Regions from separate parts of the Aminobacter sp. LjRoot7 genome, predicted to be linked through region 1. Evidence: riboswitches for the same ligand, from Rfam matches in the RefSeq annotation. Region 1 holds a riboswitch; the other holds the start of a gene.
The links. A riboswitch is a leader RNA that binds a small molecule or an ion and turns the genes downstream of it on or off. The one in region 1 is predicted to bind cobalamin.

Region 1 (4,126 bases):
TTGCCGGGCCCAGTGTTGACGATCAAAAGCCCCTTCTCGACGATGGTCTTGCCGGCGACCTCGGCATCCTGAACCGCCTTGCGCTTGGCCATCTTGGCCTTGTGGCGTTCGGCTTCCTGCTCGTCGATCGTCTTCATCATTTCACCTTCATCGGCAGGCCGGCGACAAGAAACAGCACCTCGTCGGCCACGGCCGCGACCTTCTGATTGAGCCTGCCCGCATCGTCGCGAAAACGGCGGGCCAGCGCATTGTCGGGCACGATGCCGAGCCCGACCTCGTTGGAGACCACGAACCAAGGCCCACGCGGCCGCGACAGCGCCCCGACGAGCGCCGCACATTCGGCCTCGACGTCATGATCGGCCAGCATATGATTGGTAAGCCAAAGCGTCAGGCAGTCGACCAAAACAGGCCCGCCATCAGGCAGGCTGGCAAGTGCGCCCACCAGATCCAGCGGCGCGTCGAGCGTCCGCCAGCCCTCGCCTCGGCGGCCGCGATGGATCGAAATGCGCTCGCGCATCTCGTCGTCATAAGCCTGCGCCGTGGCGATGTACGTCCACGGCGCAGGAGATTGGGTGATGAGCCGCTCGGCTTGCGCGCTCTTGCCGGAGCGCGCACCGCCGAGCAGGAAGGTCAGCTTCTCAGGCAAGGCGGCCGTTCAGCGACGGTGCCGGCTCGCTCATGAAGCGATTGCGCACGTAGCCCGCCACCGCGCCCAGCACGACCCAGAACACCAGGTTGGTGATGGTGACGGCGACGACGAAGCTGTGGTGCAGGTCTGCCGGGATCGGCGATTCATGGCTTTCCGGCTGCGGCGCACCAACGATATGCGGCGCAACGATCAGCGCGACGCCGAGGATCGCCAGCGGCAGCGACTGCTTGAAGGCGATCAGCGCGAGGCCAGCCGCGGTTGCGACGACAGTCAGCGTCCACCAGATCTGGCGTGCGCCAAGATCGGCGGCCGGCATCGCCGGCAGTTCCGGCGGCAGGCCAAGACCGGGAGCCAGGGTGAACACGGCAAAGCCGGCGAAACCCCAGAACACACCCTGGCGCCAGTTGGCGATGCCACCGGCAAACTCGGAAACGGCGACCAGGATCAGGCCGAAAGCAATGCCGCTGACGATGTTGGCGAGAGCCGAATAGGCAAAACGCTCGGCGCCGTCGGCCGGAGCCCAGGCTTCGGCTTCTTCTTCGGCGGGAGCCGCAGCCTGTGCCGCCGGTGCAGCGGCTTCGGTTCCGGCCGCAGGGGCGGTCGCCTCAGTGCCGGCAACTGGTGCCGCGGCATGCTCATGGCCGCCGCCGGCGTTCTCATAGGTCTCCGCCTTGAGGATCAGCGGGACGGTTGCATAGGTCTGGAGTGCGGCAAGGACCACGCCGGCCAATAGCCCGCTGATCGCCGCGATGAACACGACGTTTCTGAAGATGGACATTGTTGGATCGCCTTGGTTAGTGGCAGGGGAAAGCCATCGAGTGGCGATAGTCGTGGGCAGCATTGTGCACCACGTCCATATGCGAGAACCCGAGGAAGCCAACAACGAAAAGGCCGAGCAGCGCGGCAAGCGCCAGCTGCATGCTACGCGACTGCGAAGAGACGTCGGTGCCGAGAGCAGAAACAGTGTTCATCATAAGTCCTTTCGCCCTCCACCCGAGGGCACAGAGATAAGTGCCTGTCGCCGGCAGGTCTCCTGGCTTGCGGATCGGCACCCTTCCCCGCCTTCCCGAAGCAAGCTTCAGTGGCATTTGGGGAGAGCTAACCGCATACAGTTGCGGGGGCAGCCACGGCTTCGGACCTTCAAATGGCCCTTACCGCATTCCCTCTTGATTCCGTAACGGAACCGACGACGCCGCAACTATAGAAACAAATGGCTTGGGCGGCAAACCAAATTCCGACGCCGCCGCGCTCGAAAGCGGCGTTCCGGCGATCATCCGCGAGCCACGATTCGCTCGGCCACCAGATGCTGAAGCCGCCACAGATGCCGGTCGTGGATCGCCCGCTGCTCGAGATTGCTGACCACATTATAGAGGTAGTCCGCAGCCGAACCCCAATGGCCGCATGTCGTCGCCAGCCGCTCCGCCACCGCGTCCTCACCCAGCGCGCCGGCATAGGCGTGGCCTTTGCGGTTGATGACGAAGGCGAGCGCGGTCAACGGGCCTTCGTCAGTGGTAAGGTTCAGCCAGCGCGGCTTGTAGGTCGACGGCTTCAGCGTCATCTCGCGGCGAAACAGCTTGTCCAGCTGCTCGCGGCGGTCGCCGTCCGTCAGCCTGAGCGCCACGCCCTTGCACTGGCCGCCGCGATCCATGCCCATCATCAGTCCGGGCTCAGCCTTTGTGGCGCGCCAGCGGGTCATGTTGATGCAGAACGAACGGTGCCAGCCGCGCGCCAGCGCCACCCTTTCGTCGGTATGTTCCACCTCGGGCTTCCAGATCAGCGAGCCATAGGCAAACAGCCAAAGGGGTCCATTGCCGGGATGCGCGGCAAGCGTCTCGTCGATCATCACCTCATAGTCGGCGTCGTCGAGATGCATCGCATCGGGGTCAGGGCCTGTGTCGGCAACCTCGCGATGGCAACGCGCCACCAGCTCTTCGGTCAGCGCCATCTTTCGTCCGCTCATGCCCGCCCCATCAATTGCTTAACCCTGTGCACGACAGACAGTTCTGCTCTCTTCCGCCCCGCTTCAACCATGATAGTGCTGCATGGGCGCTGCAACACCCGAAAACGCAGAAGCGAACAACATGACGATGCAACCGAACCCCGACCAGATCAAAGCACCTTCTCGGCGCGTATCGGTCATCGACATCGCCCGCGGCGTAGCCCTGATCGCCATGGCGATCTACCACTTCGCCTGGGACCTCGAATTCTTCGGTTATGCCGACCCTGGCATGACCGCCTATGGCAACTGGAAGCTGTTCGCCCGCTGCATCGCCTCGAGCTTCCTGTTCCTCGTCGGTGTCAGCCTGGTGCTGGCACATGCCAAGGGCATCCGCTGGCCCGGCTATTTCAGGCGGCTCGCCATGGTGGCGGCGGCGGCACTGGTGATCACCGTCGCCACCTGGTTCGCCACGCCCGACACCTTCATCTTCTTCGGCATCCTGCATCATATCGCGCTCGCAAGCGTGCTTGGCCTCGCCTTCCTGCGCGTTCCGCCGGTGTTGACGCTGGTCGCCGCCGCCCTTGTCGTCATCGCCCCCCAGTACCTGCGCTCCGAAGCGTTCAATCACCCTGCTTTGGTCTGGATCGGCCTTTCCACCGCCAACCCGCGCTCCAACGATTTCGTCCCGCTGTTCCCCTTCTTCGGCGCGGTGCTGGCTGGCATCGGTGTCGCCGGGCTGGCGCTCAGGGCAGGACTGATCGGAAAAATGTCGCGGCTGCAGCCCGGCGCCTGGTCGCGGCCCCTCTCCTTCTTCGGTCGCCACAGCCTTGCCTTCTACCTCATCCACCAGCCGGTGATGATCTCGCTGGTCTGGCTCTTCGCCCAGGTCTTTCCGGCCCCGGTCGAAACCCGCGAGGTCACTTTCCTGAAATCCTGCCAGGTTTCCTGCGAGCAGAGCCGCGACACCGATTTCTGCTCGCGCTACTGTGTCTGCATGCTCGACGAGTTGCAGAAGGATGATTCGTTCGATCGGCTCTATGCCTCCGACCAGAGCCCCGAGCTCAGGGCGCACGTCGCGCAGACAGCAGCGATGTGCACGGCCAACACCGACAGCCAGATGATACCAGGAGGAGTGCAGTGACCAACCCCAACGCCGCCCCCAGCCGGGTGCCATGGCCGCCGATCCTCTATCTCGCAGCGATCGTGGTGGCGGCGGTGCTCGGGCTGCTCTACCCCTTGCCGTGGATCACCGAACCGCTGTCGGACCTGCTTTTTGCCGCCGGCTGGCTGGCAGTCGCCAGCGTTGTTGCGATCTATTATTCAGCCATGCAGACACTGAAGCGGGCCAAGACCACCATCCGCCCCGACAGGCCGTCCGAGCATCTGGTCACGTCGGGCGCCTTCTCCTTCACCCGCAACCCGATCTATTTCGCCAACACGCTGCTGATGATCGCCATCGGGCTGATCACCGCCAATGTCTGGTTCCTGGCGCTGGCGCTCATTGCCGCCTTTGCCACGCAAAAGCTCGCCATCATGCC
Region 2 (4,126 bases), on a different contig from region 1:
ATGAGATAAAGGAGCAATACATTGATTTATCTTGCTGAATCAAGAATGGGTAAACTTGAGGCGCATCGGGGGAAACACGTCGTGATAAAATTCGTAATGATGGGGTCAGGTGTTCGAGTCACCTAAGCGGCACCATTTTTCCCTTGTAAAACAGCAACTTACACAAACTTTCATGGATCTCCCAAGCGGGAAAATCCGGTCTTCTGCCCGTGGGAAAACCCCTTGAATGTGCTAGAGTGCGCTCGTCGCTCGGCCAAGCCGCCGCGAATAGAACTGGAATATGTGCGCCGCCTCAAGTGCTCGGGCGGCGCGTTTTTTGGTAGCTAGCAGACTGCGCTAGTGTGCGGTCAAAGCAACGACCGCCGTAAGGTAACCAAGGCCAATAATGAGGTACGCGATTTGCAGTGCGGTCATCTTGTGCGAGTCACCTGTTGAAAGATGACCTTCTAGATATCATCTCGATTTCGCGTTCGCGGCCCCAAATAATGAGCCGTTCCCCAAATTCCCTCTATTCACAATTGATGGCCGGTTATCCACAGCAGGGTGCATTAACATCCTCGCGTGCCTTGACACGCGTAACGGCTCCCTAAACCCCGCGATGAGTGACGTGAAATACCTTGAGCTTCTACGAGCCAAGCGTGACGACGAAGTGCTTCGTCACCGGCTCGATGATCTTCCAGGTTCCCTTGAAATCCGCCTCGACGACGAACGCGTCGCCTGGCCCGACCTCGACGGGTTCGCCGCCATCAGGCGTGATGATGATGCGGCCCGAGATCATGTGGACGAACTCATAGTCGGTGTAGCTCGCATGGTAGGTGCCGGGGGTGGCCTGCCACGTTCCCGACAGCACCTTGCCGTCCTTGGTCGTGTGCTGGACGGTGGTTTTCATCGTCGGTTTTCCGTCGACCACCACCCAACCGGGCAGGTCACTGGAGTCGCCGCCTTCCGGCTGGCCGAATTTGAGGATGGTTGTGTTCGCCATGGTATTTTCCTCCCTTTTAGACGCCTCTGCATAGCCGATGCGAATCATTCAGGCAATTTTGTTTCCTGATAATAAAGTGCATTCCGTCACTGGCATGTCTTGCAGCCGCTGTCTTGCGGAATCACCGCTGTCGGTGTTGATGGGTGGATGTTTAGCAAGGACTTATAGATGAAGGCCAAACTGCTCGCCGCCGTGACGATGCTCGCAGTCGCGGGCTGTGCATCCCAGCCCGTCGACCATGCCACGACACTCTCGCCCCAGGATCCAAAATGGCGATCCGCCGAATGTGCGCAGGCCCGGGCAGCGGCGGCGAACTACGCGGCCAGCGAGAAAGAGACCATGAGCGTATCGGCAGGGCTGCTTCTCGGCCCATACGGGCTCGGCATCGCAATGGCCGGCAAGCAGCATCAGGCCAAGATGCGCAAGCAATTCGCCCGCGACATGCATCTGAAATGCTCGAGCAAGCCCCTTCCGGCCAGCCTGGCGAGATAGCGCTGACATCGCCGACAGCACGGCCTGACCTCGTCATGACCTCCGATGGTCCCTTGACTTGCCTCCGCCCGCCTATAGCTTGCCGCTCGGTTATGGTTCTTCCGCTTTCGGGCGGAAGCTAAGAGGGAATTCGGTGCAACACCGAAGCTGCCCCGCAACTGTAAGCGGCGAGCCGCATTGCAGATATTGTCACTGGCCAACGGGCCGGGAAGACAGGCGATGAAGCCGGGACCCGCGAGCCAGGAGACCTGCCTACCGAGTGACGTTCCGTGGGCGGGGTGTACCACCGGAGCGCAGGTTCGTGCAGGCGGCCATCGCCTGTCACGACATGCGTTGCGACAATCCCCGACCGCGATCAGGCCAGGAATCGATCGTTTGCCGATAGCTGAAATTGAGACTGCCTCGTCACAGCCCAAACGCGCCGTCGTGCTCGTCGCCAAGTCCGCCTTTGCCGCTGCTCCCTACAGGCAGATGCAGCGCCTCGCCGACCTCGCCGCGGCTTTGCCTGGCGTCGACCACGCCAGCTTCGGCTTCACCGAGCAGGGCACACCGTCGTTGCGCGAGGCGCTCGTGGCACTTCGCCAGGCCGAATTCTCCGACGTCCTCCTGCTGCCGCTGATGCTGCCGATCGAGCCGAGCTTCACCGCCTGGCTGACCAGGTCGCTGCGCCGCTGGCAGGCCGAGGAGGGCGGCGCCTGGCCGAATGTGCGCATTGCGCAGGGCCTCGCCGACAGCCCGCTGTTGCCGGCACTGATGGCCGAGCTCGTCGTCGGCGCCGATGTGGCGGCACCTGTTCCGCCGCTCGAAAAACTTGCGCCCGAGGGCTCGCTGGTGCCGGCGCAGAAACGCCGCGTGCTGGTCTGCCAGGGCGGCCCGTGCAATGCCGCCGGCGCCGACCTGATCTAGGGCCACCTGCGCAACCAGCAGGACAGGCAGAAACTGCGTGTCACCGGTGACGGCACGATGACTGCCAAATCGACCTGCCTCGGCCCCTGCAACCTCGCGCCCGTGCTGCAGGTTTTTCCCGAAGGCACCTATTATGGCGGTGTCACCGAGGCCGCCGTCGACCGCATCGTCACAGAACATCTGCTCGGAGGCGCAGTGGTCGACGACTTCGCCTACCAGCCCACCGGCCGCAAACAGGTGCTGCGGCCGGCGCCAGCATCCGAAAACACCAAGGGATAGCGGCGTTCCGCCACCATCAGCTGCTTGTCACGCGCTCCTTTTGGAAGAATACGGTGCGACGCCGCCAATGGCTCATCCGGCACACCGCTGATGCACCCAGAAAAAGCCAGGATGGAGCCATCTGTCGATATCTGACAATAGCCTTCGCCAGCCTGCCGCAAACCGTTGCGACGTGAGCGTGGCACGGCGAGCTGGACTTCGACACGAAGCCCGCCACCACCATCTGTGGTCGCATCAGGCGTGTTGAATATTCCCACGGGCTGACGTAACAGACCGGCTGCAAGGCACGTAAAATCCCTACCGCGTGTAGCCTGGATCAGCGAGTTGTGTGTGACGGACTATCATCTGCCTACAGATCCTGCGTCGCCTTCGAGCATATCGGCCAACAGGCAGTGCCTTCTGGTTTTGGGCATGCATCGCTCCGGCACCAGCGCGCTTACCCGCATGCTTGGGCTGCTGGGCATCGACCTGCCCAAGACGCCGCTAGGCGGCAATGAAACCAATCTGACCGGACACTGGGAACCAGAGCCCGTCGTCTATCTCAACGACCGCATCCTTGCCGCAGCGGGCTCCAGCTGGCGCGACTTCAGGCCGGTCGATCCGCGCTGGTTTCAGTCAGCCGATGCGTGGCAGTTCCGCAGCGAGGCCTGTGCAATCCTCGCCGCCGAGTTTGGCGGAACGGCACCCTTCGTCATCAAGGAACCGCGCATCTGCCGCCTGTCGACGTTCTGGCTCGATGTCTTCGGGCAAATGAACGTCCGCCCGGTCTTCATCCTGCCGATCAGGAATCCGCTGGAGGTGGCTGCATCACTCAAGATCCGCAACGGAATCCAGCCAGACGTCAGCCACCTGCTCTGGCTGCGCCACGTCCTCGAAGCTGAGCTTGCCACGCGTGGCCGGCCACGCGTCTTCACCACCTACGACGAATTGCTCGGCGACTGGCGTCAGCTGGCTTCAAAGATGCAGGCGGCGCTGGCGCTTGCCTGGCCGCGCGCGCCCGGAGACGCCGGCGCAGACATCGACGCCCTGCTGTCGGATTCCCATCGCCATCACCGTGAACCACTGGCCCGGTTGTTCGAGGAACCGGTCCCGCGCGGCCTGCGCAAGGCATTCGAAATCGTCGACCGTTGGTCAGGCAACGGTGAAAGCAGCGATGATTTTGCCGAGCTCGACCGGATCAAGGCGGAGTTCGAGGAAGCATCGCTTCTGGTCTCGACAGCGGTTGCGTCTTCGGCAGCCGAAATGCGCCAGCTGACGTCCGACTTGGCGACTATGGAGGCGCAGGTGGCGAGAGCCCAACAAGACCTGGCGAGCACCCAGCAGGTTCTGGCGAGCACTCAACAGCAACTGTCGGCCATGCAGGAACAACTGGCAATCACCAACCAGCAACTAACCATTCAGCATCGCGAGATAGAGCTGATTGCGAAACAGGTGGATGTTCTGAGATGGCGCAAACCCAGGCTGGGT

Region 2: another riboswitch for cobalamin. It lies ahead of ACSQ3E_RS23875 (CbiX/SirB N-terminal domain-containing protein); the one in region 1 lies ahead of ACSQ3E_RS00805 (CbtB domain-containing protein).

What each region holds. Positions count from the first base shown of each region.
Region 1 covers NZ_CAXUPX020000001.1:161,128-165,253, forward strand. Annotated here, with positions in the region: gene cobO (cob(I)yrinic acid a,c-diamide adenosyltransferase) at 1-137, opposite strand, end outside; gene cobU (bifunctional adenosylcobinamide kinase/adenosylcobinamide-phosphate guanylyltransferase) at 137-646, opposite strand; gene ACSQ3E_RS00800 (CbtA family protein) at 639-1,427, opposite strand; gene ACSQ3E_RS00805 (CbtB domain-containing protein) at 1,444-1,620, opposite strand; cobalamin riboswitch at 1,656-1,852, opposite strand; gene ACSQ3E_RS00810 (gamma-glutamylcyclotransferase) at 1,920-2,609, opposite strand; gene ACSQ3E_RS00815 (DUF1624 domain-containing protein) at 2,731-3,729, shown strand; gene ACSQ3E_RS00820 (methyltransferase family protein) at 3,726-4,126, shown strand, end outside.
Region 2 covers NZ_CAXUPX020000010.1:34,535-38,660, forward strand. Annotated here, with positions in the region: gene ACSQ3E_RS23865 (cupin domain-containing protein) at 626-982, opposite strand; gene ACSQ3E_RS23870 (hypothetical protein) at 1,151-1,474, shown strand; cobalamin riboswitch at 1,551-1,742, shown strand; gene ACSQ3E_RS23875 (CbiX/SirB N-terminal domain-containing protein) at 1,850-2,380, shown strand; gene ACSQ3E_RS23880 ((2Fe-2S) ferredoxin domain-containing protein) at 2,387-2,659, shown strand; gene ACSQ3E_RS23885 (hypothetical protein) at 3,071-4,126, shown strand, end outside.